2 regions of the Propioniciclava sp. LT294 genome follow, and region 1 is predicted to be linked to the other one. Evidence: riboswitches for the same ligand, from Rfam matches in the RefSeq annotation. Region 1 holds a riboswitch; the other holds the start of a gene.

Region 1 (4,205 bases):
GTAGTCGTCCCAGCCCGGGACCTCGTGGGCCCCGGCATCCGTCACCTCAGCCATCTGTCCCTCACCCCAGGTGGTCGTTGGTCATGGCCTGGTCGGCCGGTACGTCGGTCTTGATCAGGCCCGCCTCGCGCATGAAGGCCGACATGTCGTTCCACGCCTTCTCGTCCATCTGTCCGGTCACCCGACCCGACGTGGGCCTCCACAGCGGGATCGTGGCATCCAGGGTCGCGCGGGCGGACGCCTCGGCCCCGACCTGGTCCAGGGTCGGGACGTGCGTGCGGGAGGCCTCCATGGCGGACACCGGGGAGGAGACGACCTTCTCGATGCCGGCGACCATCGACTTCGCCACCTTGCGGGCGGTCTCCGGATTGCGGGTGAGGTTCTCCCGCGTGGTCGCGAGCACGATGGAGACCAGCGGGACGCCGCCCTCGGCCAGCGGGATCGTCCTGGTCGGGATGCCGGCCAGCTGGAACTGGACCGCGTCGTTGTTGGAGAAGCCGACGACGGCGTCCACCTTGCCGGTGGTGAGCGCGGCCTGGCCGGTGTAGCCGATCTCGACGACCTCGACGTCGTCCTCGGTCAGCCCGGCCTCGTGCAGGGCGGCCTTGAGGCCGAACCACGACTCTCCGTAGCGGCCAGGGAGGCCGATCCGCTGGCCGGCGAGGTCAGCGACGGACCGCGCGGACGAGGCGTCCGGAACGATGAGCACGACCGGGTAGGAGTGGTAGTACTGCCCGATCGCGACGAGGTCCATGCCCTCGGCGCGGGCCTGGACGACCTCGTCGCCCCCGGCGATGACGTACTGCTCCTGCCCTGCGACGAGCGCGGTGAACAGCCCCTCCTGGGCGCCGTGGTGCCGCAGGGTCGCCTCGAGGCCGTTGGCGGTGAAGATGCCCTCGGCGTCGGCCACGTAGAACGGCGCGAACTGGACGTCGGGGATGTAGGTCAGGCCGATGGTCGTCCGGGCCGGCCCCGAGGACTGCTGCGCGGGTGGCGTCCGGGCGCAGCCTGTCAGCACGAGGGCGACGACGGCCAGCAGGGCCAGTCCGGCGCGGAACATGCGGGTCATGGTGTTTCCTTTCGACGGGGGTCAGGCTGGGGTGCGGAGCAGCGAGGCCACGGTGCGGGAGCGCCGCTCGACGAGGTGGATCAGGACGTACAGGCCGGACGCCATGGCACACAGCACGGCGATCGTGGCGACCATGCCCGCAGTGTCGACGGAGTCGCGTTGCACGGTGAGGAGTTGCCCCAGGCCGTCGCCGCCCATCACCATCTCGCCCACGACGGCGCCCGTGACGGACAGGGCGAAGCCGTTGCGGAGGCCGGCCAGGATGTTCGGCAGCGCCAGGGGGAGCTCGACGTGGCGCAGCAGCGCGAGCGAGCCTGCGCCGTCCATGCGGGCGGCGTCCACGACGAGGTGGTCGACGTGGCGCAGGCCCACCACCGACGAGACCAGGATCGGGAAGAAGACCATCAACGCGCAGAGCAGGATGATGGGGCCGATGCCGTAGCCGACCCAGATCGCGAGCAGGGGCGCCAGCGCGATCGCCGGGATCGCCTGCGTCGCGCCGAGGAACGGGGTGATGGCGGCGTTGAGCAGGCGGCTGCGGTGGATCCCGATGGCCAACGGCAGCGCGACGGCCGCCCCGAGGGCGCTGCCCCCGACGGCCTCACCGAAGGTCGACCAGGTCGCCCCGAGGAAGCGCTGGCTGCCGGCTCCGGCGACCAGGCGGTCCAGGACGGCCCCCGGCGCGGGCAGCAGATACGCCGGCGGCGCGGCGAGGGCGACGACCAGACCCCAGCCGACGAGCAGGAGCCCGGCGAACAGCCACGGCGCGGCGGCGTACAGGCCGGTCGGCCTGACCCGGACGCGTTCGCGTGGTGAGCTGCTGGACATCGTTCCCCCCATGCCTCGGCACCCGGGGCATGGGTCGGGAGGAGACCGCGTCCCCAGCTGCGCGAGCGGTCCGCCCGTGTGCGCGTACGCCGAAGACGCTCGTGCATCCTCCCATCCGGACTCTGACCGTCGGTCCCGGAGTTCCACCGGGTCAGCCAGGGCCCGAGGGCCACTGGGTCGCGGACTGTCACCGCCGGTTCGGATTTTCACCGACCCCGGAGCACGTGTGTGTTCGGGGCCACCCTAGCGCAGGGGGGCTGAAGCCCACGAGACGAGCTGGTCGCGGGAGCCGAAGAACACGTTGCGGTCGAGGTTGTCGACCACGCCGCGCTGCCAGAGGGTCGGTCGCTCCCACCCGACGGGGAGCCGGCCGGGGGCGTCCGCGTGGTCGAACAACCACAGCGGGTGGTTCTTGAAGGAGGTGTCGCCGCCGGTGCAGGTGTCCCACACCTCGGCCTTGGTGTAGATGACCGGGACCCGGCCCGAGAGGCGGCGGTACTCGTCCGAGAACTCGCGCACCCACGTCCGCATCTCGTCCTGCCCCAGCCCGTGGCACTGCGGACCGCGCTCGGCGAACTCCAGGTCGAGGGCACCGGGCAGGGTGCGGCCATCGGCGGACCACGAGCCGCCCGCGGAGTGGAAGAAGCGCGCCTGCAGCGTGCCCGAGGACTGCCCCGGGCGCGCGTAGTGGTAGGCGCCCTGGACGAGACCCGCCTTGCGCGCGGCGACGCGCTGGTCGTCGTGGGTGGGGCTGCGGTGGTCGGTGCCCTCGGTCGCCTTCACGTAGACGAAGGCGTGTCCCGACTGCGCCAGGCCGACCCAGTCGACGTTGGCCTGGTAGCGGGACACGTCGAAGCCCGCGATCCCCTCCCCCTGACGCCACGGGGCGAACTGCCGCGTGGCCGCGGACGTGGCGGGTTCGAGGGCCGAGGCGGCAAGGTCGGCCGGCACCGTCGACACGCCGGCGTCCGGGGCGGACGTCGCGGCGGGCCCGGCAGCGGCGATCTCGGACGCCGGGGCCGTGGAGGTGGACACCCGGGCGGGCGGCTGCGGGCCCGGCAGCACGGCGGGGGCGACGCACCCGGCCGTGGCAAGACCCACGGCCAGGACGGCCCAGCGTCCGCGCATTCCCAGCACTCTCACCACCGTTCCACCCTAACTCGACATCCGACGTCGCCCGAAAGCGATCCATGACGGCGTTTCAGCCGAAGTCGACCCCTTGGGCCAGCTGGACCGATCCGGAGTGGTTGATCGTGTTGGTCGCCCGGCGCATGTACGCGCGCCAGGCGTCCGACCCCGACTCGCGACCGCCGCCGGTCTCCTTCTCCCCGCCGAACGCGCCACCGATCTCCGCCCCGGACGTCCCCGCGTTGATGTTCGCGATGCCCGTGTCCGCGCCGGCGGGTCCCAGGTAGCGTTCCGCCTCGAGCACGTCGTTGCTGAACAGGCCGCTCGAGAGACCCTGCGGGACCGCGTTGTGCAGCGCCAGTGCCTCGTCGAACTCGTCGAAGGTCAGGACGTACAGGATCGGCGCGAACGTCTCGGTGAGCACGACGCCTTCCTGCGCAGGCATGCGCACCAGCGCCGGGCGCACCCAGAAGCCACCCTCGTGGGCCCCCTCCCCCTCGAACGTCGCGCGCTCACCGCCGGTGACGACCTCGCCGCCCTGGGCGCGGGCCGCGCTCAGGGCGTCCTGCATCGCGGTGAAGGCCTTCTCGTCGAGCAGGGGGCCCAGCAGGACGCCGTCCGTGAACGGGTCGCCGGCCCGCAGCGACTCGAAGGCACGGGCGACGCGGGCGACGACCTCGTCGGCGATCGAGCGGTGCACCAGGAGGCGCCGCGTCGAGGTGCAGCGCTGCCCGGCCGTCCCGGCGGCACCGAACACGATCGAGCTGACGGCCTGGTCGAGGTTGGCCGACGGGGTGACGATGACGGCGTTGTTGCCCCCGAGTTCCAGCAGGGAGCGGCCGAACCGGGCCGCCACGCGCGGGCCCACCTCGCGGCCCATGCGCGTGGAGCCGGTGGCCGACAGCAGCGCGACGCGGGGATCGTCCACGAGCGCCGCGCCGATCGTCCGGTCGCCGATGAGGACGGCGTGCAGGCCCTCGGGGGCGCCGACCTCGGCCATGGCGCGGCGGAGCAGGGCATCACAGCCGAGCGCGCACAGGGGCGTCGCCTCGGACGGCTTCCAGACGACGGGGTCACCGCACACGAGTGCGATCGCGGTGTTCCACGACCACACCGCCACCGGGAAGTTGAACGCCGAGATGACCCCGACCACCCCCAGCGGCTGCCAGGTCTCCCGCAG
Region 2 (4,205 bases), on a different contig from region 1:
GGCCCGCTCACCGAGCAGCTCCCGCAAGGCGGCGAGGTGCCGTGCCGGCTTGTAGACCACGCACGTGTCCGCGATGCGGGTCACCTCGGCCAGTTGCTCGACGCCGGCCTTGAGGGGGACGATCGCGAGGACCTCGTCACCCTCGACCAGCGGGATCCGGGACGCCGCGGCCAACGCCTGCATCGCGGTGATGCCGGGCACGACCTCGACGGCGACGTCGGGACGACGGGCGACCACTGACGCGGCGAGATAGCTGAACGTCGAGTAGACGCTCGGGTCACCGACGGTGGCGAAGCTCACGGTGCGGGCCCCGGTCTCGAACGCCTCGAGCGCCGCCCGGGCGGAGGCGTCCCAGGCCTCGCTGCGCCGCCGCGTGACCCCGGACCGGTCGCCCATGACGAAGGGGACGCGGACGATGCGGTCGGCGGCCTCCGGCACGGCGGCCGCGACGATCGTCTCCGCGCGCCCGGCCCCGGAGCCGGACGCCTCGGTGCTGGGCACCAGGATCACGTCGGACGCCGCGAGGACCCGACAGGCCTTCAGCGTGACGAGCTCGGGGTCTCCGGGCCCGACGCCGACTCCGACGAGGATGGGTGGGCGGTCGGTCATGGGCAGGTCCTCCTGGTGGGCGTCGTGGTCGGGAGTGGGATGATGAGCGCCGCGGCCGCGATGAGGGTGGCGGCCCCGGTGACCGCGGTCACCAGCCGCGCGGCCCCCCGGACGGCGGCGGCGTCCGGGCGAGGTGCGTCGGGATCGCCGAGCGTGCCGCGCACCTCGACCCGGTCGCCGTACGTGTTGACCCCGCCGAGCCGGACGCCGAGCGCTCCCGCCCACGCCGCCTCGCACCATCCGCCGTTGGGGCTGGGGTGGTCGTGGGCGTCGCGGAGCATGGTGCGCCACGCCCGTCGTGGAGAGCCGCCGACCAGGGGTGCCAGCGCGCACGCGAGCGCGCCGGTGACCCGCGCCGGCACGAGGTCGAGCGCATCGTCGAGCCTCGCGGAGGCCGTGCCGAACCGGCGGTAGCGGGCGTTGCGGTGACCGACCATGGCGTCGAGGGTGTTGGCACCCCGGTGGAGGAGGAGCCCGGGAACGCCGAGGAGGGCTCCCCAGAAGAGCGAGGCGACGGCCGCGTCCGCCGTGTTCTCGGCCAGTGACTCGACCGTGGCGCGGCCGAGTTCGGCCGCGTCCAGGGCGGACGGGTCGCGTCCGCACAGGTGCGTGAGGCGCGCGCGGGCAGCGTCCAGGGCTTCGGACGCGAGGGCCGCAGCCATGGCGTCCCCCTCGCGGGCCAGGCTGCGCGACCCCACGACCGCCCAGGTGGCCAGCGCCGTGACGGCGGTGTGGGCGAGCGGACGACGGCGTGCGACCCGCTCGGCGGCCACCCCCAGGAGAACGACGGGGGTGAGGGCCACGACGGTGAAGGAGGCCCCGCGTGTCGTCCTGTCGGCGTGGAGGGGACGCTCCACCCGTGCAGCCCACGAGCCGAACCAGGCCACCGGGTGGTGACGGGCCGGATCGCCGAGGATCGCGTCGGCCGCCACGCCCAGCAGGAGGCCGAGGGCCCGCGCAGCGAGCGCGTGCGACCTCGGACGGGGGGGAGACATGCACGCGTCCTTCGTGGCCGGGGCCCGGCGGAGGGACGAGAGCGGTCTGCCCTTGTCCGCCCTTCCGTCGAGGGCAGTACCAAGAACGCACGCTCCAGGCGACCGGGCTCGTCCCCACCGGGGCATCACCGTTGCGGGACAGCGCCGGGTTTGCACCGGCTTCGCTGGAACGCGCGCACCGGCGGGATCGCCGGCGGGGCCACGCTAGCACTTGTCGCGGGCGTGTACTGGGGCGGTGGCGTGAGTCCGCCCCCGGATCCCGTCCAACGCCGTGACCTCGTCCCGCTCCCACGCACGCACGGTCACCGCAGCATTTGACGCGCGACCCGCCGGTCTGCAAACTCGTGGAGCAAGAAGTGACAGCGTGCACTGGGGGCGGTGGAAGTCCGCACCGGCGGTGAGAGTCCGCGACCCGACCACAGCCAGTGGTCGGTTGACCAGGTGAAACTCCTGGACCGACGGTCAGAGTCCGGATGGTAAGCGCACGCAGCGGTTCGCGGCAGTCTGCCGAGCGCCGTCGCGCCCCCGTTCGTGCACCCGGAACCGGGAGGGCGCCATGATCGCGTCGAGAGCTGAGCGCACAGCCATGGTGCGCGCGCTCGAGCTGGCCGCGTCCCCGGACGTCCCACCCGGCCCGAACCCGCGCGTGGGGTGCGTTCTCCTGAGCCCCGACGGGACGATGATCGCGGAGGGCCGTCACCGGGGAGCCGGGACGCCGCACGCGGAGGCCGATGCGCTGGCACAGGCCGGCCGGACCGCCCGCGGCGCCACGGCGATCGTGACGCTCGAGCCCTGCAATCACACGGGCCGGACCGGGCCGTGCTCCGAGGCCCTGCTGGCCGCCGGCGTCACGCGGGTGGTGTACGCACAGACCGACCCGAACCCCACCGCGTCCGGCGGTGCGTCGAGGTTGCGCGCCGCCGGCGTCGAGGTGCTGGGCGGCGTCCTCGCGGACGAGGCGGCCACGCTGAACCAGGCCTGGACGTTCGCCATCACCCACGGGCGCCCGTTCGTGACGTGGAAGTTCGCCACGACCCTGGACGGTCGCAGTGCCGCGGCCGACGGGACGTCGCGCTGGGTGTCGTCGCGCGCGGCGCGGAGCGACGCGCACCGGCTGCGTGCCGGGTGTGACGCGATCCTGGTCGGGACGAACACGGTCGTGGTGGACGACCCTCAGCTCACGGTGCGCGACGACGACGACCGGCCGTTGGCGCACCAGCCGCTGCGGGTCGTCATGGGTGAGCGCGCGCTCCCCGAGGGACACCGCGTGTTCGACGGGGCCGCCGCGACGGTGCGCCTGCGCACGCAGGATCCGGCCGCCGCCCTGGCCGACCTCCACCGCCGCGAGATCCGGCACGTGTTCCTGGAAGGTGGGCCCACCCTGGCCGCGGCGTTCCTGCGCGCGGGACTCGTGGACGAGGTCGTGGCCTATGTGGCCCCGACCCTGGTGGGGGGCGGGCGTCCGGCCGTGGCCGACCTGGGCATCACCACCCTGGCTGATGCCCTGCGCTTCACGGTGGGTGACGTGAGCGTCCTCCCGCCGTGGGACGCGGCCGACGCCGTCAACGTCCGGCTCACCCTGCTCCCGCCCCGCCCCCTAGACCAGCAAGTAGAGAGAAGGTCCTGATGTTCACCGGAATCGTGGAAGAACTCGGTACGGTCGTGGGGCTGCAACCCCAGGCCGACGCACTGCGCCTGACGGTGCGCGGGCCTCTGGCCACCGGCGACGCGAGGCCGGGGGACTCGGTCGCCGTCAACGGCTGTTGCCTGACGGTGGTGACGTGCGACGGCGAGGACTTCACCGCCGACGTGATGCAGGAGACGCTGGACAAGACCTCGCTGGGGTCACTCGAAGCGGGCAGCAAAGTGAACCTCGAGCGCGCCGTCACGCCCTCCACCCGGCTGGGCGGCCACATCGTGCAGGGACACGTCGACGGCACCGGTCGGATCCTGGCCCGGCAGCCGAGCGAGCACTGGGAGGTGGTGACGATCTCGCTTCCCGAGCACCTGGCGCGCTACGTCGTGCAGAAGGGGTCGATCGCCGTCGACGGCATCAGCCTGACGGTCGTCGCGACGGGCCGGGACGCAGACAGCGCCGGGCGGTCGGATGGCGGATCGGCGGACCAGGAGTTCACGGTGAGCCTCATCCCCGAGACCCTCGCACGGACCACCCTGGGCATCAAGCAGGTCGGCGATGTCGTCAACCTCGAGGTGGACGTCATTGCGAAGTACGTCGAGAAGCTGGTGGCCCGATGAGCACGGACACCCCAGCCGTCAGGCTCGACCCTGTCGAGCGGGCGATCGCCGACATCGCAGCAGGCCGGGCCGTCGTCGTGGTGGACGACGCGAACCGCGAGAACGAGGGCGACCTCATCTTCGCCGCTGCCGCGGCCACGCCGGAGCTGATGGCGTTCACGATCCGCCACTCCAGCGGCGTCATCTGCGTCCCCATGCCGGGCGAGCAGCTCGACCGGCTCGACATCGGCCCGATGACGGCCCGCAACGACGATCGCCAGAAGACCGCCTTCGCGGTCACCGTCGACGCCCGTCACGGCGTCAGCACCGGCATCAGCGCGGCCGACCGGGCCCACACCATCCGTG

Evidence for each region. Region 1 has a riboswitch for FMN ahead of AC5YDA_RS13150 (ABC transporter permease). Riboswitches for the same ligand answer to the same signal wherever they lie in the genome.
Region 2: another riboswitch for FMN. It lies ahead of ribD (bifunctional diaminohydroxyphosphoribosylaminopyrimidine deaminase/5-amino-6-(5-phosphoribosylamino)uracil reductase RibD); the one in region 1 lies ahead of AC5YDA_RS13150 (ABC transporter permease).

The regions. Positions count from the first base shown of each region.
Region 1 covers NZ_JCAKNG010000012.1:45,681-49,885, forward strand. The annotation lists gene AC5YDA_RS13140 (deoxycytidylate deaminase) at 1-54, opposite strand, end outside; gene AC5YDA_RS13145 (ABC transporter substrate-binding protein) at 62-1,069, opposite strand; gene AC5YDA_RS13150 (ABC transporter permease) at 1,091-1,897, opposite strand; FMN riboswitch at 1,996-2,124, opposite strand; gene AC5YDA_RS13155 (GH25 family lysozyme) at 2,141-3,025, opposite strand; gene amaB (L-piperidine-6-carboxylate dehydrogenase) at 3,099-4,205, opposite strand, start outside.
Region 2 covers NZ_JCAKNG010000003.1:78,326-82,530, reverse strand. The annotation lists gene cobI (precorrin-2 C(20)-methyltransferase) at 1-609, opposite strand, end outside; gene AC5YDA_RS05245 (cobalamin biosynthesis protein) at 606-1,604, opposite strand; cobalamin riboswitch at 1,707-1,764, opposite strand; FMN riboswitch at 1,965-2,094, shown strand; gene ribD (bifunctional diaminohydroxyphosphoribosylaminopyrimidine deaminase/5-amino-6-(5-phosphoribosylamino)uracil reductase RibD) at 2,161-3,231, shown strand; gene AC5YDA_RS05235 (riboflavin synthase) at 3,231-3,860, shown strand; gene AC5YDA_RS05230 (bifunctional 3,4-dihydroxy-2-butanone-4-phosphate synthase/GTP cyclohydrolase II) at 3,857-4,205, shown strand, end outside.